4 regions of the Parasphingomonas zepuensis genome follow, and region 2 is predicted to be linked to each of the others. Evidence: predicted binding sites of a transcription regulator. Region 2 holds the regulator's gene; each other region holds the start of a gene.
What was found. The regulator LexA, encoded in region 2, represses DNA repair genes until DNA is damaged. The targets are predictions, from matches to a motif close to GTTCCNCNCTTGTTCT.

Region 1 (7,292 bases), on a different contig from region 2:
CTTGGCGGTGATGCCCCGACGCGATTATGGGGCGATGATGACCGTGCCGACCAACATCCTCATCGTCGAAGACGAGCCGCTGATCGCGATGATGCTCGAGGATTTCCTCGACGTGCTCGGCAAGACGCTGGCCGGCTCGGCCGACAACGTCGCCGAGGCGCTCGCGCTGGTCGAGGCGGGGGGCATCGACGCCGCGATCCTGGATGTGAACCTGCGTGGCGGCGAGAAGAGCTGGCCGATCGCCGCGGCGCTGGCGGCGAAGAATATTCCCTTCATCCTGGCGACCGGCGGATCGAGCGACAGCCTGGCCGAAGCCTATCGCGACCGGCCGACTTTGCCCAAGCCGTTCACCATGGATGCGGTATCGAAGGCGCTGGATTCGCTGAAGTAGTCCGCCCTGCCGATGGGAAGGGCTTTCGCTTAAGCGATGCGCTCCGGCACTGCGGCGGCGTCGTCGGCCAGCGACTCGGCCGGGGCGACGGCTTCCCACGGAAACACGAACCAGTCCTTGGTCACCGTCCGGTCGATCGTGCGCGCGCAATATTCCACGCGCTCGGCCGAGCTGAGATTGTCGATCAGCGTGGCGAAGCGGATGCTGCCCGGCACTGCCTCAGCTGCCCGCAGCGCGCCACGCAGATGCGCGATGGTGCGGCCAGAATCGTTGATGTCGTCGAGGAACAGCAGCCGCTCGCCGGCGCGGCTGCGGCCGGCGAGCTTGACCAGCGGCTCGTCGGCGAAATCCTTCACCTGACTGGAATAATCGACCGACAGCATCGGCAGGCCGGTCGCGTGGCTGAGATAGACTGCCGGGGCGAGCCCGCCGCGGCCGATGCCGATGATGAAATCGGGCTTCCAGACATCGTCCGCCAGTTGCTGCGCGAGTGCATGGACCGCGGCGACGAACGCGTCGTGCGGGATATCGGTGAACACGGTCATCGGCTGGCCTCCACATAGGCGTCGAGCCGGGCGAGATGCGCCGCCACCACATCGTCCGGCAGGAAGGAGCCGAGGAAGCTGTTGCGCGCGAGCAGCGCCAGATCGTCGCGGTCGAGCGAGCGGCCGGCCGCGGCAGCGCGGTAATTGTCGGCGATATATCCGCCGAAATAGGCCGGGTCGTCGGAATTGATCGTGGCGCGCAAGCCCACCTTGAGCATCCGGTCGATCGGGTGATTGGCCATGTCGTCGACCACGCATAATTTGGTGTTGGATAGCGGGCAGACGGTCAGCGTCATGCCGGTGCGGGCCAGCCGCGCGGTGAGGATCGGGTCCTCCAGGCTGCGGTTGCCGTGATCGAGCCGGTCGACGCCCAGGATGTCGAGCGCCTGATAGACATAATCGGGCGGCCCTTCCTCGCCGGCATGGGCGACGAGGCGCAGGCCCCGCGCCCGCGCTTCGGCGAACACACGGGCGAACTTTTCTGGCGGATGGCCGAGCTCCGACGAATCGAGGCCTACGCCGGCGATCCGGTCGAGCCACGGTTCGGCCGCCCTGAGCGTGGCGAAGGCGGCATCCTCGTCGAGATGGCGCAGGAAGCACAGAATGAGCTTGGCGGTGAGGCCGTGCTTCGCCTCTGCGTCAGCCATGCCAGCGAGCAGGCCCTCGATTACCGTGCCGATGGCGATGCCGCGATCGGTGTGAGTCTGCGGATCGAAGAAGATCTCGGCATGGACGACGCCGTCGGCCGCCGCGCGATCGAAATAGGCCGTGGCGAGATCGCGGAAATCCTGCTCGGTCTGCAGCACCGCGGCGCCGGCATAATAGATGTCGAGGAAATCCTGCAGCCGCGAGAAATTATAGGCCGCGCGGACTTCCTCGACGCTGGCATAGGGGATGATCACATCGTTGCGCTTCGCGAGCGCGAACATCAGCTCGGGCTCGAGGCTGCCCTCGATATGGAGGTGGAGTTCGGCCTTGGGCAGGCCGGCGATGAAGTCCTTGGTCATGCCGCTTCATTGCGCGGGGCGGGCGGCGCGGCAAGGGAAGTTTGGCGGGTTACTGGGTATCGTGGCGAGCGGCATAGGCATCGGCCGCGCGCTCATAACCGCTCGATTCCGCCATCGAATCCATATGGGCGAAGAAGATATCGTCCAGGCTCTCGAACACATTGGAGGTCCATGTATCAAGCATCTCCCGCCTTTTCCGGTATTCCCGCGGGTAGAGGGGCCCGAACGCGCTTGCCGCCTGGCCAAGCACGTCGGCAAGGACATCGAGCTTCAGCGCGCGAAATCCCACTATGGCTTCGGGAACGAGCACGCCGGTATCATTCCAGAAGAGCTGGTGCATGCCCCCGTTGCAGATCTCGCTCTGGGCGAAATGCGATGCGTAGAGATGACCGATGGATTCCGGCACCAGCGCGAACTGGGCCAGGAATTGGGCGGGCCCGTCATAGATGCTGATCCTGTCCCAATATGGCTCGACCTGCGTCCAATAATCCATGGGTCGAGTCCTCCAGCAGTTCCGCAGCGCTTCTGTCACGGAAGCGGCATTTTCGCCAGCACCCCAATCTGGAGCAGGACTGTCAAAAAAATTTCTGTTCCACTCTTGTTCTATGAGAACAAACCATATACGAAGCTCCCAACACGCATTGAATGCACGGCGTGAACGGTCTAGCGACGGAGGCTCCCAATGGCGGTATCTTTGAAGGTCATCGACAGCAAAATGGCAGCATCCACAGACAAGGCGACTGAAAAGGCATCCGGCGAGCGCGCCAAGGCGCTCGAGGCGGCCCTGGCGCAGATCGATCGCGCCTTCGGCAAGGGCAGCGCGATGCGGCTCGGCTCGAAGGAGACCATGCAGGTCGAATCCATCTCCACCGGCTCGCTCGGGCTCGACATCGCGCTCGGCGTCGGCGGACTGCCGCGCGGCCGCGTAATCGAGATCTACGGGCCGGAAAGCTCGGGCAAGACGACGCTCGCGCTCCACGTCATCGCCGAGGCGCAGCGCGGCGGCGGCACCGCCGCCTTCGTCGACGCCGAGCATGCGCTCGACCCGGTCTATGCCAAGAAGCTGGGCGTCAATATCGACGAGCTGATCGTCTCGCAGCCCGATACCGGCGAGCAGGCGCTCGAGATCGTCGATACGCTCGTCCGCTCCAACGCGATCGACGTGCTGGTGGTCGATTCGGTCGCGGCCCTGGTGCCGCGCGCCGAAATCGAGGGCGAGATGGGCGACAGCCATGTCGGCCTGCAGGCACGACTGATGTCGCAGTCGCTGCGTAAGCTGACCGGATCGATCAGCCGTTCGCGCTGCATGGTGATCTTCATCAACCAGCTGCGCATGAAGATCGGCGTGATGTACGGCAACCCGGAGACGACGACGGGCGGCAATGCACTGAAATTCTACGCCTCGGTCCGCCTCGACATCCGCCGCACCGGCCAGATCAAGGACCGCGAGGAGATCATCGGCAACACCACCCGGGTGAAGGTCGTCAAGAACAAGGTCGCCCCGCCGTTCAAGCAGGTCGAGTTCGACATCATGTACGGCCAGGGCATCTCCAAGATCGGCGAGATCCTCGATCTCGGCGTGAAGGCCGGGCTGGTCGAGAAATCGGGCGCGTGGTTCAGCTACGACAGCGTCCGCATCGGCCAGGGCCGCGAGAATTCGAAGACGTTCCTAAAGGAAAATCCGGAAATGTCCGATCGCCTGGAAAAGGCGATCCGGGCCCGCACCGACAAGGTCGCCGAAGAGATGATGGCCGGCCCGGAGCCCGAGGACGACACCGACGAGCTCTGAGACGACCTCTTTCGATCTCCCATTTCGCGCGGCGTTCCCCGTCGCAAAACCCGGAAAGGCCCGCCCGCGACGGCGGGCCTTTCATATTGCGGGGAGCGTCTCGTTCCGGTTCTGGTCTCACGTCACAGCGACGCCTAGGGATGAGTCCTTCTTCTCGCGCCGGAGACAGCAGATGACCACCGCATTCGACTGGACCGGCCCGATCGGCGATGTCTGGGCCGACGAATGGCGCCGCACCGACCGGAGCCTTGCCGGGCTCGCCGGCCCGCTCGACGCGGCGATCCTCGCCGCCGCGACCGATGCCGGGACTGGGGCGGGGCCGATCGTCGATATCGGCTGCGGGGCCGGTACCACCAGCCTGGCGATCGCCGCGGCGTTGCCCGAGCGGCAGGTGCGCGGCATCGACATTTCGCCGGCGCTGATCGGGATCGCCACGGAACGCGGGCAGGGGCTGCCGAACCTGTCCTTCGTGGCGGGAGCGGCGGAAAAACAGGTCGCGGCGGCCGCGCCGGTCGACCTGCTGATCTCGCGCCACGGCGTGATGTTCTTCCCCGATCCGGTCATTGCCTTTGCCGCGCTGCGGCGCGCGGCAGCGCCGGGCGGGCGCCTGGTCTTTTCCTGCTTCCGCGCGATGGCGCTCAATTCGTTCGCGACCGAGCCGGTGCTCGCCGCCGATGGCGCGCTGCCGGCGGTTCCGTCCGGCTATGAGCCGGGGCCCTTCGCCTTCGCCGATCCGGTGCTGGTGCGCAGCCTGCTGACCGAAGCCGGTTGGTCGGGAATCGACTTCACGCCAGTCGACTTCGCGTATCGGGTCGGGGAGGGGAGCGATCCGGTGGCCGACGCGTTGGGCTTCCTCCAGCGGATCGGGCCGGCGGCGCGGGCTCTCCGGGTGGCGTCGCCCGGAGAACGGACAGCGATGGTCGAGCGCGTCACCGCAGTGCTCGAACAGCGTCGTTCCGGCGATACGGTGGATTTCCCGGCGGCGGCATGGCTATGCTCCGCCCATAATATGGCCTGAGAGGATTTCCTTCGATGACGATCATCGTCCACCATCTCGAGAATTCGCGGTCGCAGCGTATCCTGTGGATGCTCGAGGAACTCGGCCTGCCTTATGTCGTCAAGCGCTATGAGCGGAACAAGGAGACGATGCTCGCACCGCCCGAGCTGAAAAAGGTCCACCCGCTCGGCAAGTCGCCGGTGATCGAGGACACGGAGGACGCCACGGTCGTCGCAGAGACTGGCGCGATCATCGACTATCTGGTCGAGAAGGCCGACGGCCGGCTCGGCCCGCTGGCGCACCGCGATTCAGTGCTGCGCTACCGGCAATTCCTTCATTATGCCGAAGGGTCGCTGATGCCGCCCCTGCTCGTGCTGCTCGTCGTCAATCGCATCCCGCTGCTCGGCGGCAAGGCCGCGAAGCGCGTCCAGCCGATGATCGACGTGCATCTCGACTATGTCGAGGCCGAGCTGGCCGGACGCCCCTGGTTCGCCGGCGAAGAAATGACCGCTGCCGACATCATGATGAGCTTCCCGCTCGAGGCAGCGCGTGGCCGTGCCGGGCTCAACGTCTCACGGCCGCACACCATTGCATGGCTCGCCAAGATTCATGCCCGCCCTGCCTATCAGGCAGCGTTGGCAAAGGGCGGGCCATACGCCTATGCGTGAGGGCTGAGCCCATGGCTCGGCGCGTGCGGCGGCTCGACATCGGGCGGCTCGACGGGATCGAGATCGCCTTCCCATTTCGCGACCACGCTTGCCGCGATCGCGTTGCCGACGACATTGGTGGCTGAGCGCCCCATGTCGAGGAAATGATCGACTGCCAGGATCAGTAACAGGCCGGCCTCCGGAATCTTGAACAATGCCAGGGTCGCCGCGATCACCACCAGGCTGGCGCGCGGCACCCCGGCAATGCCCTTCGACGTGACCATCAGCACCAGCAGCATGGTGACCTGCTCACCGAACGACAGGTGGATGCCATAGGCCTGGGCGATGAACAGGGACGCAAACGTCATGTACATCATCGAGCCGTCGAGGTTGAACGAATAGCCGAGCGGTAGCACGAAACTGCCGATCTTGGGCGGCACGCCGAACCGGTCGAGCGCCTCCAGCGTGCGGGGATAGGCGGCCTCGGACGACGCGGTCGAGAAGGCGAGGATCAGCGGATCGCGGATATAGCGGACGAGCAGCGCGGTACGCTTGCCGATGAACAGGAAGCCGATCCCGATCAGCAGCAGCCAGAGCAGCACCAGCCCGATATAGAAGGTCAGGATAAAATAGCCGAGATCGGCGAGCACGCCCGGGCCGCGCTCGGCCAGCGTGCTGGCGACCGCCGCGAACACAGCGAGCGGCGCGAAACGCATGACGTAGTTGGTGATCTGCAGCATTACCGCGACCAGCCCCTCGAGCGCGCGGACCAGCGGCGCGGCCTTCTCGCCAACCGCTGTGATCGCCACGCCGACGAACACCGAGAAGACGACGATCTGGATGATCTCGTTGGTCGACATCGCCTCGATCATCGAGGACGGCACGACGTGGGTGACGAAATCCTTGAGGTTGAACGCCGTCTTCACGATGCCCGCGTCCGCCGTCGCGGGCGGGATCGCCAGACCGAGCCCGACGCCCGGCTGCAGCAGGTTGACGAGGATCATGCCGAGCGTGAGCGACAACAGGCTGGCGCAGATGAACCAGGCCAGCGAGCGCAGCCCGACCCGGCCGAGCGCACCGGTATCGCCCATATGCGCGATGCCGACGACCAGGGTCGAGAAGACCAGGGGCGCGATGATCATCTTGATCAGGCGCAGGAACAGAGTGGTGATGATCGAGAAATAGCCGGCGATGCCCTCCAGCTGCGCAGCCGAGGCCGGGGTGCCGTCGTCGATCGCGAGATGCAGCCCCCAGCCGACGGCCAGGCCGAGCACCAGGCCGATCAGGATGTAAAGCGTGAGGCGCTTGGCCATGTGGATGTCCCTGGAGATTTGCGCGGCAGGGAAGGGGATTGCGGCGGCGCGGTCAAGCGCCTTATCTCGCCGCGCAACATTCGAAAAGGGCGTGGCATGCTGGTGACGAAACGTGGGTTGCTCGGCGGGGCTGTAACGGGTCTTTCGTTGCTCGCGCTGCCGTCCATACTGCGCGCGGCCGAGCCCGATCTCTCCGCGCTGAGCGATCTGACCACCGGCATCATACCGATCGGCCCGGACGAGCGCCGCGTGCGAACCGCCCGGGCGCAGGCGCTGATGAAGGCCAATGGCATCGGCGCGGTGCTGATCGAGCCGGGATCGTCGCTGACCTATTTCACCGGCGTGCGCTGGGGCCGCAGCGAGCGGCTGACAGCGGCGGTGCTGCCGGTCGAGGGCGATCCGTGCATTGTCACGCCATTCTTCGAGGAACCGTCCGTGCGCCAGACGCTCGGCGTGCCAGCGGAAGTGCGGGTGTGGCAGGAGGACGAGGATCCGCTGGCGCTGGTCGCCGGGTTCCTGCGGGATCGCAAGCTGGCCGGCCGGCCGATCGGAATCGAGGAGACGGTCCGCTATTTTGCGGTGAACGGGCTAGCTCGCGCCTTG
Region 2 (7,292 bases):
TCTGAACACAGGGAACCCTTTTTTCTGAACGGAAAGCGCGGCTCTTCCGGATCCGGGACGAACGTCGCGGTCTCTCGAATCGTTATCGATCTTGCTGGACGAGCCCCACGGACCGGGCCCCTAGGCGCGGAATATGTCTGTGCAATGACATTTTGTTGCTGAAACGGAATGATCGCATCGATTCAAATCCGCGACGGTTCGTGCGAGCGCCACGCTAGAGAGGGATGGCTTTAGCTAAACCGTTCGTTTCGAAACGAACGGAGAGGGAGCCGATTCCACGCGATGTCTTCTCGCTCTAGCGGAGTTCCGGCCCGGTCCTGAAGCACGTGAAGCCGGCCACCCGCCCACGCTCTTTGAAATCGTCGAGACGACAGATGATCGCTCATCTGAGACTGAAGTTGATGGACAGAGCCGCTCGCAGCGGAAAGATCGCCCGTTTTTCCCCGTTTTCAGCGGTGATGTGGCGCGATTTTTCCGCTGTTACGCATAACAGGGAAAAGACACGTCAACCGCCTGAAAAGGGGCCGCAAATTAAGCCCCGAAATCCAACATAACAGCGGAAGAAAAAAAGCGCACCGCCCCACGGCGGGACAGCGGGGCCGGTTTCGGGTTTCAGTCGATCTTGCGCCCGGCGATCCAGACCTGCTCCAGGCTGTGGGTGTTGCGGATATCCTTCAGCGGGTTGGCGCCGAGGACGAGCAGATCGGCCTGCCGCCCCGGCCTGAGCGTGCCGACCTGATCGTCGATCTTCATCACCTTCGCCGCGCCGCCCGTAGCCGCGACCAGCACCTTCATCGGGGTAAGGCCGGCCTCGACCATCATCTCCATCTCGAGATGCTCGAAATAGCCCTGCCAGCGGCCGGTCGGCGCGCCGGTGTCAGTGCCCATGGCGATCTGCACGCCGGCGTCGGACAGCAGCTTCAGGTTGCGCTTGGCCTGTTCGATGGCGGGTTTGATCGCCTGTGCGCTCGCGCTCGCCTTCACTTTGGCCTGCGCCGCCGGATCGAGCAGCGGGGCGAGCGGCGCACGATAGGCCTCTTCCTTCGTGAAGAACGGATCGGTGATGAAATCGGGCGTGGACTCATAGACGAACACCGAGAGGTCGCGCGTCAGGGTCGGGATATAGCCGACGCCGTTGGCCTTGATCGCTGCGACCAGGACCGGGTCGACATCGCGGTCGCGGATGCTGTGGGCGAGGATGTCGGCCCCGGCATCGACCACGCCCCTGGTCTCGTCGGCGGTAAACATATGGACGGCGATGCGCAGCTTCTCGAGATGCGCCTGATCGATCATGGCGCCATAAACGGCGGGGGTGCGGATCGGCGCGTCGGGCGGGCCCTCGAGCCGGATCTTGATGATGTCGACGCCGCGCGCCGCATTGGCGGTCACGGTCGCCCGGCCCTCTTCCGCGCTCTTCGCCGTGAGCACCGGGCCGGAGACCCAAAGCCGCGCCATGCCGGGGCCGTACGGGGCGGCGCGCAGCTCGTCGCGCAGCTTCACCGTCTCCACCCCATCGTCGCCCAGGCTATAGACGGTGGTGACGCCGTAGCGTGCGTAGAGCGCGAGTTGATCGGCGAGTTGAGTCCGTGGCGGCACGGCCGATCGCGTGTCGAAGAAGAGATGGCCGTGCGCATTGACGATGCCGGGCATGATCGTCTTGCCCTTCACGTCGATCCGCGTCGCGCCTGCGGGGACCGCGACACGCCCGCGCGCGCCCACCGCGGCGATCTTCCCGTCCGTCACCACCACCACGCCGTCGCTGATGGGTGCCCTGCCCGTCCCGTCGATCACCGTCGCACCGATGAACGCGGTCGTCTCCGCCGGAGCCGGTGCGATCGCCGCCAGCGACAGCGCAGCCCAGAGACCAAGACCCGTCAGGAATCGCATCTTCTCACCTCGTCAACGCGGAGCCAGGTGGACCATAGCAAAGGGGACCGGCCTGGACAGGATCAGTCATGCTCCCCGCCGAGACGCCGCTTGCGCTCGATCAGCCGCACCACGCCGAAGATCACGAACAGAACCACGGGAATGAGCGCAACCACCTGGAACGAGCGAGTCGCGGCATAGGCGAGAACGTCGTCCAGCACCGGCCCGGGCGGCAGCGCGGCGAACGCCGCTTCGCCCCCCGCACGCTCCAGCTTGGCCTTGTCGTAGATCGCGCCGAGCCGCGGCAGCACCAGCTGGATCGCCATCGCCCCGGCGAAGCCGACCAGGCCGATCGTCCACGCCCCGCCACGCGGATAGCGATGCGCGACCGCCGCGATCATGGTCGGCCACATGAAGGCGACGCCAACCGCCCAGACCGTCGCCGCGACGAGCGCCGTCACCGGCGACGCAGCGACGCTGAGCAGGTAGAGGCCGATGCTGGCCGGCACCGTGCACAGCCACAACAGGCCCATGTCGGAAACGCGGTGCGACAGCACGCCGGCGAAGTGGCGCATCACGAACATGATCGCCGAGACATAGACGAGCAGCAATATGCCCTTCATCCCGACCGTGTGAGTCAGTGCGACATCGACCCAGGAGCCCGGCGCCAGTTCGGCCGAGGCGGTCAGGAACATGATCGCGAAGAAGATCCAGAAGGTCGGCCGTTTGAACGGCACCGCCATCATCTCGCCGAAGCTGACCCCGCGTGCTGCGCTTTCGGTCTTGGGGAAATTCTGAGTCAGCGCCCACAGGCCGAAGGCGATGCCGGGCAGCGCGATCAGCGCGATATCCCAGCGCCAGTCGAGCCCGAGCCGCCCGATCCCGATGCTCGCCAGCCCGCCGACGACGATGCCGGCCGGCCACCAGGCGTGGAGCACGTTGAGCCGGTGAGTCTTGTCCGCCGGATAGAGCGCGGCCGTCATCGGGTTGATCGACGCCTCGGTGCAGCCCCAGCCCACGCCGGTCAGCGCCATGCCGAGCGTCACCAGCGTTCCGATGCCGGCCCCGCTGCCCATGCTTGGCGCCAGCACCATCAGAAGCGATCCGCCGACGAAGCTGCACGCCGCCAGCAACAGCACCCGCTTCACCCCGATCACGTCGAGGAACGGGCTGAGCACGAGCAGCGAAAAAGCGAAACCGCTGAACGCCGCGCCGAGCGCGCCGCCGATCAGCTTGCCGGAATTGGCCGGATCGATCGGATCGAACACGGCCTGCCGGATCGCGTCCGATGCGGCCGTCCGCATCGAAAAGGCGACTGCCGCGGTGAACAGCGCCAGCACGCAGATCCAGAACAGGGCAGTCCGATTATAGGCGTCAGGCGCCGGTGCGTCTTCCATGCATCATCCCCCGTGACCGTAACCATGGGCTACGCAAAGCATTCCGCCGTCTGGATCGCGGCGGATCTGCTGGTTCGGGCGATGCTAAGACAGTCCGGGCCGCATGGGAAGATGGTAGCGCTAACTGATGCCGCCCCTTTGATGGCGATGCAGGCACCGTCTCGACTTCGCCCCTGTACGGCGGATAGGGAGAGCAGGTGAAACCAACCAATTCCCCGCTCACATCGGTGACCGACGCCCAGGCCCGCCTGTTCGCCCTGGCAAGCCCGGTCGCGGCCGAGACCGTCCCGATCCGCGCCGCCGCCGGCCGCTGGGCGGCGGCCGATGTGATGGCGCTGCGCACACAGCCGGCAAACGATCTCTCCGCGATGGACGGCTATGCGATCCGCTTCGCCGACTTGCCGGGGCCGTTCGAGCTGATCGGCGAAAGCGCGGCGGGGCGGCCCTTTGCCGGCCCGGTCGGCACCGGCGAGACGGTCCGCATCTTCACTGGCGCCGCCATGCCCGATGGGGCCGACACAGTGCTCGTCCAGGAGGAAGCTGCGCGCCAGGATGATCAGGTCGCGCTGGCGGGCGAAGGACCGGGGCACCGGGGACGCAACGTCCGGCGCAAGGGCCTCGATTTCTCGCGCGGCGACTTCCTGGTGGGCCGGGGCGAGCGCCTGACCGCGGCGCGCATCGCGGTGGCGGCCACCGGCGGCCACGGCGCCCTGCCCGTCAACCGCCTGGTCCGTGTCGCAATCGTGGCGACTGGCGACGAACTGGTCGCCCCCGGCAGCGCCATGACGGATGCGGTCCTGCCCGAATCCAATGGCGCGATGCTTGCCGCGATGCTGGCGGACCTGCCGGTCGAGGTGATCGATCTGGGCATCCTGCCCGATCGGCTCGACGCGACGACCGCTGCCTTTGCGCAGGTTGATGCCGATATCCTGGTGACGACGGGGGGCGCCTCGGTCGGCGATCACGATCTCGTCCGTCCTGCGCTCGAGGCCGCCGGCGGCAGCATGGATTTCTGGCGCATCGCGCTCCGCCCGGGCAAGCCGATGATGGCCGGACGGCTCAACGGCACCGTCGTACTCGGCCTGCCGGGCAATCCGGTATCGGCCTTCGTCACTGCCTTCCTGTTCCTGCGCCCGCTGATCGCGACCATGGCCGGCGCGCTCGATCCCTCCCCGCGCACTGCCTCCGCGATCCTCGGTCAGGATCTCGCGGCGAACGACCATCGCCAGGATTATCTGCGCGCCGTCACGCGCGACGGGCGCGTTTTCCCGGCCGACCTGCAGGACAGCTCGATGCTCCTGACCCTCGCCCGCGCCGACTGCCTGATCGTCCGCCCGCCGCACGCGGCGGCGGTTACGGCAGGAGAACCGGTCGAAATCGTGCCGATCGCTTGACAGCGCACCGGAACATTGCATAAACGTTCCCAGTCTGTTCCGACGGAGGACCTGGGATGCTTACCCGCAAGCAGCATGAGCTGATCTGCTTCATCAACGATCGCCTCGAGGCGAGCGGCGTGTCGCCGTCCTTCGAGGAAATGAAGGAGGCGCTCGACCTCAAGTCCAAATCGGGCGTGCACCGCCTGATCAGCGCGCTGGAGGAACGCCAGTTCATCCGCCGCCTACCCAACCGGGCGCGCGCCCTCGAAGTGTTGCGCATGCCGGAACGGCCTGAAACCGTCCGCAAGCCGACCACCGGCACGGTGCCAGCCGGAAATCTGAAGAAAATCCCCGAGCCGGCGAACGACGTGATCGAGATCCCGCTGCACGGCCGGATCGCGGCGGGCGTGCCGATCGAAGCGTTCGAGGGCCAGTCGATGCTGGCGGTGCCGGCGGCACTGCTCGGCGGCGGCGAACATTATGCGCTCGAGGTTTCGGGTGACTCGATGGTCGATGCCGGCATCCTGGATGGCGATTACGCGCTGATCCGCCGCACGGATGTGGCGCGCGATGGTGAGATCGTCGTGGCGCTGATCGAGGAAAGCGAAGCTACGCTCAAATATTTCCGCCGCGAAGGGGCGATGATCCGGCTCGATCCGGCGAACCGCGCTTACGATCCGCAGCGTTACCCTCCCGATCACGTCCGCGTGCAGGGTAAGCTCGCCGGCCTTCTCCGCCGCTACGACTGACCGGCGCGGCCGCCACCCGCCATGGGTGGCGGTCGCCGGGTTGCAGGACGGTGGCGACATGGCCGGTGCGGAACGTGACCGCGACGCCGCCGGTCCTGGCCAGCATGGCGCGATCGAGCTTCAGCCAGCGCGGTGTGCAAGCTTCGGGCAGCCGGCGTTCGCTCACCACGATGTCGGCGGCGCGGCACGCAGCGATCAATTCGCCGGCCGGCACGAGATAAGCGCTTCGCGTCGCGAGGACCCGCCAGACACGTTGTCCGCTGCGATGCTCGACCAGGCAAAGATCGCGGCTGCAGCGTGCCTCGGGCTGGTCGGCCAGGAACAGCGGCTCGCCGTCCACGCCGCTATTCTCGGCCAGCATGTCGGAGGTGTAATCCCCGACGCGATCGCGCAGCAGCGCCAGTTCGCCCCGCGACGTGCGAATGGCGACGTGGCGGCCATCGCCGGTGACGAGCAGATCGGGCGCCGGCGTCGCCAGCGCCCAGCCCGCGCCGAGCACGAAGGGCACCATCCCAAGCCGCCGCCAGCGCGTACGCCACAGCGCGATCCATAGCCCGCCGCCCGCCATCAGGCCGAACGCCCCGCCCGGCATCGCCGGCAGCGCCGCGACCGACCCCGGAATGCTCGCGGTGGCATGCGCGATCCACAACAGCAGATCGAGCGACCGCGCTGTCAGCCACCACAGAGGCGCACCGATCCCGGCCACGTCGAAGATCAGCGCCAGCACCTCGAGCGGCATGACGACAAACGTCGTCAGCGGGATCGCCACGATATTCGCGACCGCACCATAGATGCCGGCCTTGTGGAAATGGAACAGCGCGATCGGCATCAGCGACAGTTCGACGACCACCCCGGTGAGAAGCAACGACAGCAGGATCCGCCCAAGCTTCTGCCACCACGCCTGCTCGCGCGGCGCGAACCACGCTTTCACGCGCGGATGCTCGTGCAGCGCGACGATCGCCGCGACAGCCGCGAAGGAGAGCTGGAAGCTCGGCCCCGCCAGTGCCTCGGGAAACAGCAGCAGCACGATGAAGGCACCGGCCGCGACCAGCCGCAGGGTAATCGCCTCGCGTCCCATCGCCATGGCGATCAGCACCAGCAGCGCTGCGACGCACGACCGGATCGTCGGCACCTCGGCCCCGGTCAGCCAAGTATAGCCGATTGCTGCCACCGCGCCCGCTGCCGCGGCAATCAGCGGCAGACGGAAGCGCAGCGCCAGCCACGGGCTGAGCGCCAACAGCCGCAGCACCAGCAGCATCACCGCACCGACGACCGCAGTGATGTGCAGCCCGCTGACGGAGAGCAGATGCGCCAGGCCCGAGCGCCGCATCGCCTCGGCATCCTCCTCGGAGATGCCGCCCTGATCGCCCGTCGCCAGCGCCGCGGCGATCGCGCCACCGCCGCCGGGCGCGCTGGACTGGATGTGTTTCGACAGCCGTGCGCGCAGGCCGGCACCGCTCGAAATACCGGGACTGACGATGCTGACCGGCCCGAACCCGCGGCCAGTAGCGCCGATACCGTCGAACCAGGCTACACGGGCATAGTCATAGGCTCCCGGCACCGCCGGCTGAGGCGGTGGCATCAGCCGCGCACCCAGTTGGATCGTCGCACCTCGCGACAGTCCGGCCGGCACATCGGCCTCGGCCAGATTGACTCGGACGTGCTGCGGTAAAGTCGGCAGCGGCCGAGTGTCCTTGCGTCCGGGACGCACTGGAACGGCCATCACGCGGACCGGTGTCAGCCTGAGCCTAACGAGGTCTCGGGACGGCAATGGCTCGACCCGCTCAACCCGCGCCTCGAAGGTCGCGATCACCGGCCGCACCAGCACCTGTCCGTCCGAACTATGGGCGCGCCACCAGATCAAGGCCAGCCCCGCCGCGGCGAGCAGCGCAGCGACCGCCACC
Region 3 (7,292 bases), on a different contig from region 2:
GGCAGCTCGGCGATGACGTGATCGAGCAGTTCGGGACGCCTGAGTAGCCGCGCTGGCCGCGGCCAGCGATGATGCCAGGGATGGAGATCGGGCGTGCGATCGAGCTGGCGGACGTCGCCCGGCTTGAGTGCGGCGGCGGCGCGTTCGGGCGGATCGAGCGGGGGCGCGGCCTCGACCGAGCGTTCGGGCACGTCGCTCTCCACCGGCCGGCTGCGCCAGAGCCGCGCGTCGCCGATGCGATTGGCCAAAGTATCGACCAAAGGCGCGATGTCGGGCGGGGTTTCCTCGAGCCGTTCCTCGATCGGCTGGGGAGCGAGCGGATCGGCGCGGCGGACATGCAGCGCCAGCGCGTCGATGCCGTATCCGGGCGCGATCTCCTCAATCCGACGGACGATCAGGCGCAGCAGATGCGCGGCATCGCGGCTCGGCCGGGCCAGCCCGATGCGCAGCCGCTGCGGCACACCGTCGATCCGGTCGGCGACCAGCTCGATCGCACGCGCCCCCATGCCGGCCTGCGCGAGCACGGTGACGAGTCGCGGCATCAGCAGCGCCAGCCAGTGCTGGATCGCCTCAGCCGTGGCGATCGGTTCGGCGAAGCGCTGGATGACGGCGAGAGGCTCGGGCGGAACGACCGGGTGGAGCGGCTCGCCGATCCGCCCGCCCGCCTGGTCGAGCCGGAGTACCAGCAGCTTGCCGAACCGACGCGCGAGCGGGGCGCGGGGCATGGCGCAAAGCTGTCCGATCGTCTCGACGCCAAGCCGCTTGAGCAGCTCGATCGCGCCGAGCTCGGCCCGCAACGCGGCGATCGGCAGGGGCGCGATGGCGGCATCCTGCGCCCCGGGCGGGCAGATCGTTATGCCATTTCGTGGCTGGTGACCGAAGCGCGCCAGCGCCCATGCCGCGCCCGTGGTATCCGCTATGGCGATCCGCGCCCGCACGCCCAGGCGCGCGAGCAGCCGCACGATCCGCCGCGCCATCCGCTCTTCGCCGCCGAACAGATGCGCGGTGCCGGTCAGCTCGATGAACAGCCCATCCTCGCCCGACAGCGCGACGATCGGCGACCAGCGCCGCGCGGCCGTGAGGGCAAGGCGTTCGAGATCTGCCAGGTCGCCCGCTGGATCGGCGGGGCGGATGTCGAGATCCGGCACCTGCGCCCGGGCCTGAGTCACCGCCATGCCGGCGCGGATGCCGAGCAGGTGCGCGGCATGGCTGGTCGCGGCGACGAGGTTTTTGCTCCCGTCCCGGATCGAGGTGATCAGTGGTGGCAGCTCGGCTGGAGGGCTGAGCAATGCAGGTCGCACGCCCGCAGCTCGGGCTGGGGGGCTGGAGTCATCCGGGCGCATGGCGCGAAACGGATGATCCGCGGCTTCGCTGCGTCTTCCGAGCTCCCGCATCGGCGGGCGCTGATGCGCCGGAAGCCTGGCGATCTCGGCTTCTATCTCGGCCTTGGCCCAGCGCGCGCCAGGGCGCCATCCGCCACCGCGCGGCACGGAGCATTGCAGGCGCTGCTCCTCCTGCGCGATCCGCCCCAATGGATCGAGCGAGGCCTTTGCGGTTTCAGGCGGCGCGGCGGTGCGTTCCGCCTGCCGCAACCGATCGATCGGCCAGTCGGGCAGGTAGAGCGAGGCGACCCGTTTCATCGCATGCCTCCATCATCCAGCTATGAGATTCGCCACCGCGCTGGCGGACCAGATCGATCCGCCAACGCGGGCAGCCGACGCCCTCGACCGGGAGCGGAGACGAAGGCGCGGCCGCGATCCGCCAGCGCGTGATCGCGGCTGACGGTACGGCAAGGGGATTGCCGCCCTCGCGCGCATGGCGCTTGAGCAGCAGGGCGATCGTCTTGCCGCCTTCGGCCGCCAGTTGCAGCCGGCGGGTATTGGGCATCGAGGCGCGCCGTACCTCGCCGATCACGGCGCCCAGGCCGCGGTGGCGCAGCCCTTCCTCCATCAGCGCGAGCAGCTCGGCATCGTCGCTTGCCTCGGCATAGAGGATGCGCTCGGGCGCGAGCCCCGACTGATAGAGGCCGGGCGCGAACAGGTCGCGCCGGCGCACCACCCACAGCACCGGGCCCCAGGCGCGGGCGGCTATGCCGGCCATGAACAGGGTGGCGGCGGCATCGTCGCCCATGCCCGGGCTGGCGGCGGCGATCTCGTGCAGCGCGCCCAGAGCGAGGCCGCCCGTCGCCAGCCGCGAATCGATCGGACCGATGCCGAACGGCAGCACGGGCCGACGGCGCAGCCCGTCCCCCTCGATCGCGCGCAGGGTTTCGCGTAAAGCGGATAAGGCGGCGGCAGAGGACAAACACACGACTCGCAAATGAGTATGTTCTTATTTTGTTCCTATCCCTGGCAGAGTCAATCAGCGATTGAATCGTCGCCGACGGACAGGCGTGGCAAATGCGCGCTCCTCCGCCCACAAATGCCCGCGCGACCTGCATTTTTGCACGTGACGCGGCACGGGCCAGCATAAGAGGCGTTTCTCGTGAAAACGACTGCCTCAGCCTTGAGTGACGCATCGCCGCCATCACCGGCCAGACCCTCGCCAAGTGCTTTGAAATTTTATAACAAGGATGCGAACGGCGAATCCGTGCGTTCGACAGAAGCGAACGCAACGACCTCGCACTGAATTGGAGAGACCATGGCAAGCGACATTCCGCGCGCCAATTTGCAACCCTTGTCGCTTTATGTGCCGGAGCCCAAGTTCCGCCCCGGCGATACGGTCGATTTCACCGAGGTGCCGATTCCCGCGGCCGGGGCGACCCGCCGCCCCGACACCGCCGATCGGGCGGATAGCTTCACTGATCTTGCCTATGAGCTGGTCCGGGTGCTCGACGATGAGGGCAATGCCGTCGGCCCTTGGAATCCCCGGCTCTCGCCCGATACGCTGCGGGCGATGCTGCGCAGCATGGCGCTGGTCCGCGCGTTCGACGAGCGCATGTTCCGCGCGCAGCGCCAGGGCAAGACGAGCTTCTACATGAAGTGCCTCGGCGAGGAGGCCGTCGCGGTTTCGGCGGTGTTCGCGCTCGATTATGAGGACATGTGTTTCCCCTCCTACCGCCAGCAGGGGCTGCTCATCGCGCGGGGCTGGAGCCTCGTCGACATGATGAACCAGATCTATTCGAACAAGGGCGATCGGCTGCAGGGCAAGCAGCTGCCGATCATGTATTCGGTCAAGGAAGCCGGTTTCTTCTCGATCTCGGGCAATCTCGCGACGCAATATCCGCAGGCAGTGGGCTGGGCGATGGCCTCGGCGGCGAAGGGCGATACCCGCATCGCCGCGACCTGGTGCGGCGAAGGCTCGACCGCGGAGGGCGATTTCCATTCGGCCTGCACCTTCGCCAGCGTGTACCGCGCGCCGGTGATCTTCAACGTGGTCAACAATCAATGGGCGATCTCGAGCTTTTCGGGCTTTGCCGGCGCGGAATCGACCACCTTCGCGGCGCGCGCGATCGGCTATGGCATTGCCGGCCTGCGCATCGACGGCAATGACGCGCTCGCCGTCTATGCCGCGACAGCCTGGGCGGCCGAGCGCGCCCGCACCAACCAGGGCCCGACCCTGATCGAGCATTTCACCTACCGCGCCGAAGGCCATTCGACCTCGGATGATCCCGGCCAGTATCGCTCGGCCGGCGAGCCGACCGCCTGGCCGCTCGGCGATCCGATCAAGAGGCTGAAGGATCATCTGATCCATATCGGCGAGTGGGACGAGGATCGCCACGCAGCGCAGGATCTGGCGCTCGCCGAAGAAGTGAAGCGCGCGCAGAAGGAAGCCGAGCAGAACGGCATCCTCGGCCACGGCCTCCATCAGCCGCTGGACACGCTGTTCGACGGCGTGTTCGAGGAGATGCCCTGGCACCTGAGGGAACAACAGGCACAGATGATGGCTGAAGAAACCGCCTCCGGCCGCCCCTGGGCGCGCAAGTCATGAGCGACATGATCGATCCCAGCGACGTCATCGCCCCCGAAGGCGGGCCGGACGGCACTGCCCGCATGAACATGATCCAGGCGATCAATTCGGCCATGGACGTAATGATGGGGCGCGATCCCGACGTGATCGTGATGGGCGAGGATGTCGGCTATTTCGGCGGCGTGTTCCGCGCGACGGCTGGGCTGCAGGCGAAATACGGCAAGACCCGCGTGTTCGATACGCCGATCACTGAATGCGGCATCATCGGCGTTGCGGTCGGCATGGGCGCGTACGGCCTGCGCCCGGTGCCGGAGATCCAGTTCGCCGATTACATCTATCCAGCGCTCGACCAGCTCGTCTCGGAGGCGGCGCGGTTGCGCTACCGCTCCGCCGGCGAGTTCACCTCGCCGATCACGGTGCGCTCGCCGTTCGGCGGCGGCATCTTCGGCGGCCAGACGCACAGCCAGAGCCCCGAGGGCATCTTCACTCATGTGTCGGGCGTGAAGACGGTGATCCCGTCGACGCCTTATGATGCCAAGGGCCTGCTGATCGCAGCGATCGAGGATAATGATCCGACGATCTTCTTCGAGCCCAAGCGCATCTATAACGGCCCGTTCGATGGCCATTGGGACAAGCCGACCAAGAACTGGTCGCAGCATCCCGCGGGCGATGTGCCGACCGGCTATTACAAGATCGAACTGGGCAAGGCGAAAGTGGTGCGCGCAGGCGAGGCGCTGACCGTGCTCGCCTACGGCACCATGGTGCATGTCTGTCTGGCGGTGATCGAGGAAGCCGGCGTCGATGCCGAGGTGATCGATCTGCGCACGCTGGTGCCCCTCGATATCGAAGCGATCGAGGCCTCAGTGAAGAAGACCGGGCGCTGCATGATCGTGCACGAGGCGACGCGCACCAGCGGCTTCGGCGCCGAGCTCTCCGCGCTCGTGCAGGAACGCTGCTTCTATCATCTCGAAGCGCCGATCGAGCGCGTGACCGGCTTCGACACCCCGTATCCGCACAGCCTCGAATGGGCCTATTTCCCGGGCCCGGTGCGGATCGGCGAAGCGCTGAAGAAAGTGATGAAGGACTGATTTCGATGGCTCTGCCCATTCCCGTTCGTGTCGAGCGAAGTCGAGACACCTGCGCGGCCCCCTGTTTCTCGACTTCGCTCGAAACGAACGGATTAGACTAATGGCACGCTTCACGTTCAAGCTTCCCGATATCGGCGAAGGCATTTCCGAGGCGGAGATCGTCGCGTGGCACGTCGCGGTCGGCGACCGGGTCGAGGAGGATCAGGGCATCGCCGACATGATGACCGACAAGGCGACGGTCGAGATGGAATCGCCGGTTGCCGGTACCGTGGTCGAACTGGCGGGCGAGGTCGGCGATCAGGTGTCGATCGGCGCGGCGCTGGTGGTGATCGAGACGGATGCGGTTGAAGAGGCGTCAGAAGAAACCAGGGCCGAGGAAGTCGAGGAACAGTTCGAGGCAGAGAATCCGGGAACGGAAGCGACCCTTTCTCCCGCTCCCCTTGTGGGAGAGGAGCGTCGGGTGAACTGCGCCCCGCGCAGTTCAGGTCATGCCGGGGGCATGACCGACCCGACGCTGGGCCCATCGCAAAGCGATGGGAAGGGTGAGGGGGACACGCGGAATGACGCTCTCGAACGTCACTCCCCCTCATCCGGCCCTTCGGGCCACCTTCTCCTCCAAGGGGAGAAGGAAAGGGGCGCCCAGGTCCTCGCCTCTCCAGCGGTCCGCGCCCGCGCGGCGGATCTCGGCATCGATCTCGCCTCTGTGAAATCGGACAGCGACCGCATCCGCCACGCCGATCTCGATGCGTTCCTCCGCTACGGCAGCGCCCAGGGCTATCACGCCCCGCACGTGTCGCGCGCGCGCCCCGACGAGGCAGTGAAGGTGATCGGCATGCGCCGCCGCATCGCCGAGAACATGGCGGCCTCGAAGCGGACCATCCCGCACTTCACCTATGTCGATGAGATCGACGTCACCGCGCTCGAGGAGATGCGCGCCGACCTCAACGACAATCGCGGCGGCCGCCCGAAGCTCACCCTGCTGCCGCTGCTGATCGTCGCGATCTGCCGCACCATCCCCGATTTCCCGATGATCAACGCGCGCTATGACGACGAAGCCGGCGTGGTGACGCGCCACGGCGCGGTGCATCTCGGCATGGCGACTCAGACGCCGGCGGGCCTGATGGTCCCGGTGATTCGCAATGCGCAGGACCTCAATGTCTGGCAGCTCGCCACCGAGATCGGCCGCCTCGCCGAGGCAGCGCGCACCGGCAAGGCGAAGAGCGAGGAACTGAGCGGCTCGACCCTAACCGTCACCTCGCTCGGGCCGCTCGGCGGCATCGCGACCACGCCGGTCATCAATCGCCCGGAGGTCGCGATCATTGGCCCGAACAAGATCGTCGAACGCCCGGTCTTCCGCGGCGACGACATCGTGCGCGCCAAGCTGATGAACCTGTCGATCAGCTGCGATCACCGCGTCGTCGATGGCTGGGATGCGGCAAGCTATGTCCAGGCGCTCAGGAAATATCTCGAGACGCCCGTCCTGCTCTTCGCGGATTGACCGCGGGCGCAGGGAGAGACCTCGCTTTTTTGGTTGCTCGCGGATATGGGGACGGCGACCAGCAGCGGGGGTGGGCAAGGTGAAGCGGATGAACGTCTCGATCGGCCGTAATCGGCATATCCGGATGTTCGGGAATCCAGCGGCGCCGATGCTGCCGTCCGCCGCCTGATGGCGAACCGCCTGATCCCGGGATCGATCGAGGCCCAGCAGCGCACGCTTACCATGGGCGTGGTGTTGACCCTGCCGGTGGCGATCGGCCTGTGGTTCTTCATTGATCGCTCGATGCCGCCGGTTCCGGGCATGGCGACTCAGACGGCGCGCGCGCTGTTCGCGCTGCATTGCATCGGCATCGCGACTTTGCTCGCGCTGCTGCCGGGGATTGAGGCAGTCGCGCATGAGCGGCTGGTGAGCCGGGCGATCGATCCGCTGGCGGGCGCCGAGTCGACGCGGATGAGAGTCAACCAGCGCTATGTGCAGAATACGATCGAACAGCTCTGGCTGTTCGCGCCGGGTCTGCTGATGCTCGCCGTCCAGGCGCGCGACGGTGCCTCGATGCGCGCGGTGGTGGCCTGCACCATCGTCTGGATCCTGGCGCGCTGGGCCTTCTGGATCGGCTATCATATCGGCCCGCGCTTCCGCTCGGCCGGGCTGGTCGGCATGGTGCAGAGCATGATGGTGCTGCTCTATTGCGTCGGGCGGTTCGGCTATCTGTGGCTCGGGGGATGGGGCGCAGCGGCGTTGATCGCGCCTTTTGCCGCCGCGGAATTCTACATCGTCTTCATGCTCCGCTGGGAAAG
Region 4 (7,292 bases), on a different contig from region 2:
AGGCGGTTATTTTTTTCGCCGCGCGAGCACAGCCAGATAGGTGTCCAGCACCGTCTGGTTGATCGTGTCCCAGCGATAGCCGGCCGCCTTGGCGTGCCCGGCCCGGCCCGCGGCGAGGCGGAAATCATCGTCCTCGCAAAAACGTTGCAAGGCGTCGGCATAGCCCTGGATGTCGGTCGGACCGACGATCAGTCCGGTGACGCCGTCATCGATCAGCCCGACCGCACCGGAGGCGTGGGCGGCGACGACCGGCACCTGTGCGGCCATCGCCTCGAGCGTGACGTTGCCGAAGGTCTCGGTCACGCTCGGGTTGAAGAACACGTCCATCGAAGCGACGGCGCGGCCGAGATCGTCGCCCGTCTGGAAGCCGGCGAACACGGCGTCCGGAATCTCCTGGGCGAACCAGTCGCGCGCCGGGCCTTCGCCCACCACAAGGGTCTTGTGCGGCACGCCGCGGGCGTCGAGCGCGTGCATCACCTCGGCGAACACGTCGAGGCCCTTTTCCTTCACCAGCCGGCCGAGGAAACCGACCGCGATCTCGTCGTCGGCGATGCCCAGGCTCCGCCGCCACGCCATATCGCGCCGGCCCGGGTTGAAGCGCTCATGGTTCACCCCGCGCGACCAGCGCGAGATATGCGCCTTCACGCCCCATTCCTCCAGGATCTCGCCCATCATCAGGCTCGGCGCCAGCACTTCGTCGACGCGCGAGTAGAATTTGCGCTGGGCGTTGATGATGATCGGCTCGAGGAAGCCGATCCCGTAATAGCGGACATAGGTCTCGAACCGCGTGTGATAGGACGCGACGGAGGCAATGTCGTTCCGTTCCGCATACCGCACCGCCGCATGCCCCAGCCAGTCGGGCGCCGAGACGTGGATCAAATTGGGGGCGAAGGCATCGAGGTCGCGGCGGACCTTGGGTGGCAGACCCAGCGCCAGCTTGTACTCGGCGCGTCCGCCCGGCAGCTTGATCGACGGCACGCGGACCAGATCGCCGGTGGGCGCAAAAGCGGGACGGCGGCTGGTCGGCGAATAGACGCGCACCGTGGCGCCCTTGCTCAGCAGATGGCCGACCAGAAGGTTGAGTGCCTGGTTCGCGCCGTCCCGGGTGTAATTGTAATTGCCGCTGAACACGGCCACGCGAAGATCGGTCGCTTGCATCTGCGGGCGCATAGACCCCCCGGACCCAAAGGCCAATCTTTGTGCGCATGGCTGATGCCTTTGGCGCGTTCATGGCGAGAGAGCTCGCACCGGAGCCCTCCCGTCCGGATCATTCCGCCGTGGCGGGCACGCGTGACCAGAGATCGTTGAATTCGATCGAATCGAAGAAGGCGGAGGCCCGGATGATCCGCCCGGCGCGCATGTCGAGGAACCAGGCATAGGTGTTGAGATAGGGCTTGCCGTCGCGCGCCGTGCCACGGGCGTCGAAGAACACGATCACCGTATCGCCATCGGCATGAAGCGACCGGATGCGCGGCTTCAGGCCCTGCTGCATCCGCGCGTTGAATGGCCGGATGACCTCGCGCAGGAAAGCCTCGCGGTTCGGATAGGTCTTCGCGGCCACCGAATTGCCCGTGATCGTCCAGCGCGCATCCTCGGCGAGCAGGTCGAACGGGCTGCCGTTGCCGGCGGCCCAGGCGTCGAATGCGCGCTGGATCGTCTCCCGGTTGCGCTCGGGCGCGGGCGGCGTTTCGGCGTTGGCGGGGGTGGCGATGCTCGCCGCCAGCATCGAGAAAATCCCCAGCAGCGGAGCGCCCAGCCAGGGTGTGATCGTCCGGATATTCATGGCTCCATCCTTTTCGGTAAAAGAGGTCCCCAGGGTCGGTGAGACCCCGGGGACGGGCCGGCGCGGCAGAAGGGGAAGTCTGCCGCGCCGCGAGGTCGGCTCAGATCCGGTTTTCCCAGGCGGCGAGCTGATGCGCTTTCAGCATGTTCTCGATCGCCTTGGGGGAGACGTTGCGGAACTTACCGGTGTCGGCGGGCACGATCTCGATCATCGCGTCGATCTGTTCCTGAGCGTCCATTTTGCCTTCGGGCGTCGCGAAGAAATCGTCGAAGCCCTTGCGCAGGTCGGCGCGCTTGGTGAAGTTCTTGCTGTCGTCGAGCCAGCGGAAGGGGTTGTCCGCCATCGTCTCGTTATAGCCGGTGAAATAGGCGCCCGGATTGATCGTCTGGACCTTGATCCCATAGCCTGCGAGCTCCTGCTGCATCGCCTCGGCCAGCGCTTCGATGGCATGCTTGGTCGAGACATAGGTGCCCCAGTTGGCCGGGGTGAACAGGCCGCCCATGGAGGAGGTGAAGACGACCTTCTTACCCTCGCTCCTGCCTTCGCGAATCCAGCGCTGGACGACCGCCTGGGTCAGCTCAAGCGGCAGGAACACGTTGTTTTCGTAATTGCGGCGGACGATATCGACCGGGATTTCCCAGACCGGACCGGGCTCGCCGCGGCCGGCATTGTTCCACAGGATGTCGAAATCCCAGCGCTGCGCCTGTTTGATGTCATAAGGGTCATAGAGGTCGAGGCGCTCGACGCGGATCTTGTCGCTCAGGCCGAGTGCTTCGACTTCGGCGCGCAACGCACTCACCATCGGCGAGACCTCGCAGGTGGCGATGATGTCGTGGCCGTTCCGGGCCATGCCGATGGCTGCGCCCTTGCCGAAGCCCGAGCCGGCGCCAGTGATGAGGATGGTCTTGGTCATGATGAAGTCCTTTCGAATTTGGGTTGGTTGAAATCGGGTTAGACGTGGTTGGTCAGTTGCCGATTGCCGCGGCGGCGGCTTCGGCGATCTCCCGGTCCTGGGAGACGGCACCGCCGGACACGCCGACTGCGCCGATCATCGTGCCGTCGGCGCCCGTCAGGGGGATGCCGCCGGCAAAGGTCATGAGGCCGCCATTGCTGAGCTGGAGACTGGGCGCGGGTGCGCCCGGCTTGCAGTAATCCCAGACGGCTTCGCTGGTGGTCTGGAAGAGCGCGGCGGTCCGCGCCTTGCCCATCGCTACGTCGATCGATCCCAGCACCGCGCCGTCCATCCGGACGAACGCCTTCAGGTGTGTGCCCGCATCCAGCACCGCGATGTTGACCGGAACACCGATCTCCGCGGCCCGTGCCTCGCCGGCGGCGATGATCTTGCGGGCCTGGTCACTGGTCATCATCCCATGTCTCCTGCCTTTGAGGGGTCGGCCTGGGATCAGCGATCCCGTTCCGATGACACAGGTCTAGGCGGCCGCCCGGCGGCGGTATTTTCACATCTTGCGGAGCGATGTGCAGATCTTGCTGTGTGCGATCCCGCGCAGGCGGGATCTGCGCTAGCGGGGCTCGCTGCCCCGGAACTGGCCGGGCGTCAGGCCGGTGACCTTGCCGAACACGCGGGTGAAATTGGCCTGTGACCCGAAACCGGTATCGAGCGCGATCTCGACCAGCAAAGAATGGTTGAGCGCCAGCTTCGCCTTGGCCGCCTCGACCCGGCGGCTCGTGACATAACGGTGGGGCGTCTGCCCGATCGTGTCGCGGAACTGCCGGGCGAAATGGAAGGGGCTGAGACAGGCAACCGCGGCGAGGTCTTCGAGCGAAATCTCTTCCGCCAGCCGCGCCTCGATATAATCCAGCACGCGCTTCAGCCGCCTCGCGTCAATCGAGGGCGCACGCGCCGGCGCCTTCCAGCGATCGGCCGAATAGCTGCCCAGCAGATGCGCGGCGAGCGCTGCCTGCATGCCATCGACGAACAGCCGGTCGGTCGGTTGCGCCCCGCGATCGAGCAGCCCGCGAAAGGCCGAACTGATCTGCGCGATCATCGGATCGGAGAAACCGCCGGCATAGGCGAGCTGAGTTTTGGCCGGATCAAGATCGTAATCCGCCAGCGCACTCTGCTCGATCAGGGTTGGGGGCAGGAACAGGTGCACGCACTCGATCGACGCCGTCATCTCGACATCGCGTTCATGCACCCCTGCAGGGCAGATCCAGATCATGCCGGGCCGCGAGACCGTTTCCTGCCGTTCGCCGTCGCCGGTGCGGCGGATACCGGACCGACCGTCCAGGAGCAGCACGACCTCGGTGCTGTCGAGGATCAGGTCGGACTGGACACCGGGGCTGTGCCGCCAGAGCTCGACGCGCAGCGACGACCATTCGGCTGGATCCTTCAGCCGCTCCCCCGTGCGATATTTCCTGTCGCCATGGGCTATCACCGTCATGCCGCACTCCGGTCACGGTCCGCCGTCTCGCTACGCCATACCCATAACCGTCCATTCTGGCTATATCGCGCCGGCATGGATGCAAGCGCGCAACCGCGCTCCTATCTTGCGCGCGAAGGAGACCTCCATGACCGATCTGTCCGATTTCCCGATCACGCAGCGCTGGCCGGCCGCGCATCCCGACCGCATCCAGCTCTATTCGCTGCCGACGCCCAACGGTGTGAAGGTGTCGATCATGCTCGAGGAAACCGGGCTGCCCTATGAGCCGCATCTCGTCGATTTCGCCGCCAACGACCAGAAGTCCCCCGAATTCTTATCCCTCAACCCAAACGGCAAGATCCCCGCGATGATCGATCCAGCCGGGCCCGGCGGAAAGCCGATCGGTCTGTTCGAGAGCGGCGCGATCCTGCTCTATCTGGCCGGCAAGACGGGCAAGTTCATCCCCGCCAACCCAAATGGGCGCTGGGAGGCGACTCAATGGGTGATGTTCCAGATGGGCGGCGTCGGGCCGATGTTCGGCCAGCTTGGCTTCTTCAACAAATTCGCCGGCAAGGACTGGGAGGACAAGCGCCCGCTTGGCCGGTACGTCGACGAATCGAAGCGCCTGCTCGGCGTCATGGATGCCGCGCTGGCAGGCCGGACCTGGTTCCTCGGTGACGACTATACCATTGCCGACATCTCGATGCTCGGCTGGGTGCGCAACCTGATCGGCTTTTACGAGGCGCGCGAGATCGTCGGGTTCGACGATTTCAAGAATGTCGCCGCCTGGCTGGAACGCGGTCTGGCGCGGCCGGCTGTGCAGCGCGGCCTGACCATCCCCGCAAAGCCGGTGTAACTTTTCGCGTCGGAGCCTAATTGTGCTCCCGCGAAGGCGGGAGCACAGACTGGGTCCCCGCCTTCGCGGGGACACGAGGGTTCCTGGTCGAATGGGACAAGCGCCAACAAGTCCGGCATGATGTGCTGATGAAAGTTTGTTCCCCTCCCGTTCTTTTCTCGCTAAGGCTTCGGCATGGCAAAACCCCAGAAGCGCTATGTCTGCCAGGCCTGCGGATCGGTCGCGAACCGCTGGGCGGGGCAGTGCGCCGATTGCGCCGAGTGGAACACGCTGGTCGAGGAAGTCGGCGGCACGGTGACGCCCTTCCAGGCCAAGCATAACCTGCAATCCGGCGGCCGGGCGATGACGATGGTCGGGCTCGATGCCGAAATCGCGCTGCCCGAACGCATGCAGAGCGGCATTGCCGAGCTCGATCGCGCTCTGGGCGGCGGTTTCGTCGAGGGGTCGGCGACCCTGATCGGCGGCGATCCCGGCATCGGCAAATCGACTCTGCTGCTCCAGGCAGCGGCGAAGATGGCGCTGGCTGGCCTCTCGGTCGCCTATGTCTCCGGCGAGGAGGCCGCCGATCAGGTCCGCCTGCGCGCGCGGCGGCTTGGCCTCGGCCATGCGCCGGTGCAGCTTGCCGCCGCCACCTCCACGCGCGATATCCTGACGACGATGCGCCAGGGTCCGGCCCCGGCGCTGCTTGTGATCGATTCGATCCAGACCATGCATTCGGACCTGATCGAAGGCGCGCCCGGCACGGTCAGCCAGGTGCGCGCCTCCGCGCAGGAACTGATCCGTTTCGCCAAGGAACGCGGCACCGCGGTGGTGCTGGTCGGCCATGTCACCAAGGACGGCAGCATCGCCGGCCCGCGCGTGCTCGAACATATGGTCGATACCGTGCTGAGCTTCGAGGGCGAGCGCAGCCACCAATATCGCATCCTCCGCGCGATCAAGAACCGCTTCGGCGGCACGGACGAGATCGGCGTGTTCGCGATGGTCGCCGAAGGCCTTGCGGAAATCGCCAACCCGAGCGCGCTGTTCCTCACCCAGCGCGACGAGGGCGTGACCGGCACGACCGTCTTCCCCGCGCTGGAGGGCACCCGGCCGGTATTGGTCGAGATCCAGGCGCTGGTCGTGCGGCTGGCCAGCGGCGCGACGCCGCGGCGCGCGGTGGTCGGCTGGGATTCCGGCCGGCTGGCGATGGTGCTGGCCGTGCTCGAGGCGCGCTGCGGGCTCAGCTTCTCGTCCTCCGAGGTGTATCTCAACATCGCCGGCGGCTACCGCGTGCAGGATCCGGCGGCGGACCTCGCGGTCGCCGCGGCGCTCGTCTCGGCGCTCAGCGAGCGGCCGGTGCCGTCGGACGCGGTCGCGTTCGGCGAGATCGCGCTGTCGGGCGAGATTCGTCCGGTCGCGCACGGCGCGCTGAGGCTCAAGGAATCGGGCAAGCTCGGCTTCGAACGTGCGCTGGTGCCCGCCGCGGTAACCAGCGAGAAGACCGCCTTGAAGCTCTCCGGTTTCCGCACGCTCGGCCAGTTCGTTGACCATATGCTCGGGCGGGGATAGCGACGGCGCTGGCCACTCCCCATCTCGGGACGGACACGGGGGATCAGGACGTACCGCGATGGGATTAACCACACTCGATATTCTCGTCCTGATCGCGGTCGGCGGCGCGGCGATCCTCGGGCTGATGCGCGGCTTCGTGACCGAGATATTGTCGCTGTTCGCCTGGGTCGCGATCGTGTTCGCGCTCAAGCTGTTCCACATGCCGCTGGCGAAATTGCTGGCGGGCTCGGTCGGCACCGTCACCGGTGCGGCCGTGCTGGCCTTTGCGATCATCGCCGGCGTCACCTATTTCGCCGGGCGCGCGGTGGCCAAGGCGCTCGGGTCGCGCACCCGCGATTCGATCGTCGGGCCGGTCGATCGCGCGCTTGGCTTCGGGTTCGGGGCGCTGAAGGGCCTGATCCTCGCCAGCCTCGGCTTTCTTCTCGTCGCCTTGATGACGGATACAGTGAGCGGCGGCCCGGCGCATCGGCCGCTCTGGCTCACCTCGGCGCGGACATACCCCCTGCTCAACACCACCAGCGCCAGCATCGCCGATTTCGTCGATCGCCGGCGCAAGGGGCAGCCGGTCTTCGGCAACGCATCCATCGTCGCCACCGCGCCCGCGACCACCAATTCCAGCGGGGAAAGCAAGTGAACGTGCCGCTCTACAATACCGAGATATTGCGCCTCGCCGCGACCATCCCGCATCACGATCGCCTGCCCGATCCGATGGGCAGCGCGGAGA

Region 1: the regulator LexA is predicted to act here: its motif matches at 2,533-2,548, upstream of recA (recombinase RecA).
Region 3: the regulator LexA is predicted to act here: its motif matches at 2,328-2,343, upstream of U1769_RS02970 (ImuA family protein).
Region 4: the regulator LexA is predicted to act here: its motif matches at 5,159-5,174, upstream of radA (DNA repair protein RadA).

What each region holds. Positions count from the first base shown of each region.
Region 1 is NZ_JAXOJO010000004.1:468,199-475,490, forward strand. Features, by position in the region: gene U1769_RS17345 (response regulator) at 38-391, shown strand; gene U1769_RS17350 (phosphoribosyltransferase) at 421-936, opposite strand; gene U1769_RS17355 (adenosine deaminase) at 933-1,943, opposite strand; gene U1769_RS17360 (DMP19 family protein) at 1,993-2,436, opposite strand; gene recA (recombinase RecA) at 2,659-3,732, shown strand; gene U1769_RS17370 (class I SAM-dependent methyltransferase) at 3,905-4,750, shown strand; gene U1769_RS17375 (glutathione S-transferase family protein) at 4,765-5,397, shown strand; gene U1769_RS17380 (dicarboxylate/amino acid:cation symporter) at 5,388-6,689, opposite strand; gene U1769_RS17385 (M24 family metallopeptidase) at 6,786-7,292, shown strand, end outside.
Region 2 is NZ_JAXOJO010000003.1:77,853-85,144, forward strand. Features, by position in the region: gene U1769_RS11690 (TonB-dependent receptor) at 1-9, opposite strand, end outside; gene U1769_RS11695 (amidohydrolase family protein) at 613-1,887, opposite strand; gene U1769_RS11700 (MFS transporter) at 1,950-3,263, opposite strand; gene U1769_RS11705 (molybdopterin molybdotransferase MoeA) at 3,461-4,657, shown strand; gene lexA (transcriptional repressor LexA) at 4,714-5,388, shown strand; partial or broken gene U1769_RS11715 (ComEC/Rec2 family competence protein) at 5,360-7,292, opposite strand, start outside.
Region 3 is NZ_JAXOJO010000001.1:610,089-617,380, reverse strand. Features, by position in the region: gene U1769_RS02975 (Y-family DNA polymerase) at 1-1,640, opposite strand, end outside; gene U1769_RS02970 (ImuA family protein) at 1,558-2,304, opposite strand; gene U1769_RS02965 (3-methyl-2-oxobutanoate dehydrogenase (2-methylpropanoyl-transferring) subunit alpha) at 2,641-3,930, shown strand; gene U1769_RS02960 (alpha-ketoacid dehydrogenase subunit beta) at 3,993-4,997, shown strand; gene U1769_RS02955 (dihydrolipoamide acetyltransferase family protein) at 5,098-6,495, shown strand; gene U1769_RS02950 (MAPEG family protein) at 6,664-7,292, shown strand, end outside.
Region 4 is NZ_JAXOJO010000004.1:162,892-170,183, forward strand. Features, by position in the region: gene U1769_RS15910 (glycosyltransferase family 4 protein) at 7-1,158, opposite strand; gene U1769_RS15915 (nuclear transport factor 2 family protein) at 1,268-1,783, opposite strand; gene U1769_RS15920 (SDR family oxidoreductase) at 1,884-2,696, opposite strand; gene U1769_RS15925 (GlcG/HbpS family heme-binding protein) at 2,749-3,147, opposite strand; gene U1769_RS15930 (helix-turn-helix domain-containing protein) at 3,304-4,185, opposite strand; gene U1769_RS15935 (glutathione S-transferase family protein) at 4,313-5,020, shown strand; gene radA (DNA repair protein RadA) at 5,195-6,568, shown strand; gene U1769_RS15945 (CvpA family protein) at 6,627-7,202, shown strand; gene U1769_RS15950 (iron-sulfur cluster assembly scaffold protein) at 7,199-7,292, shown strand, end outside.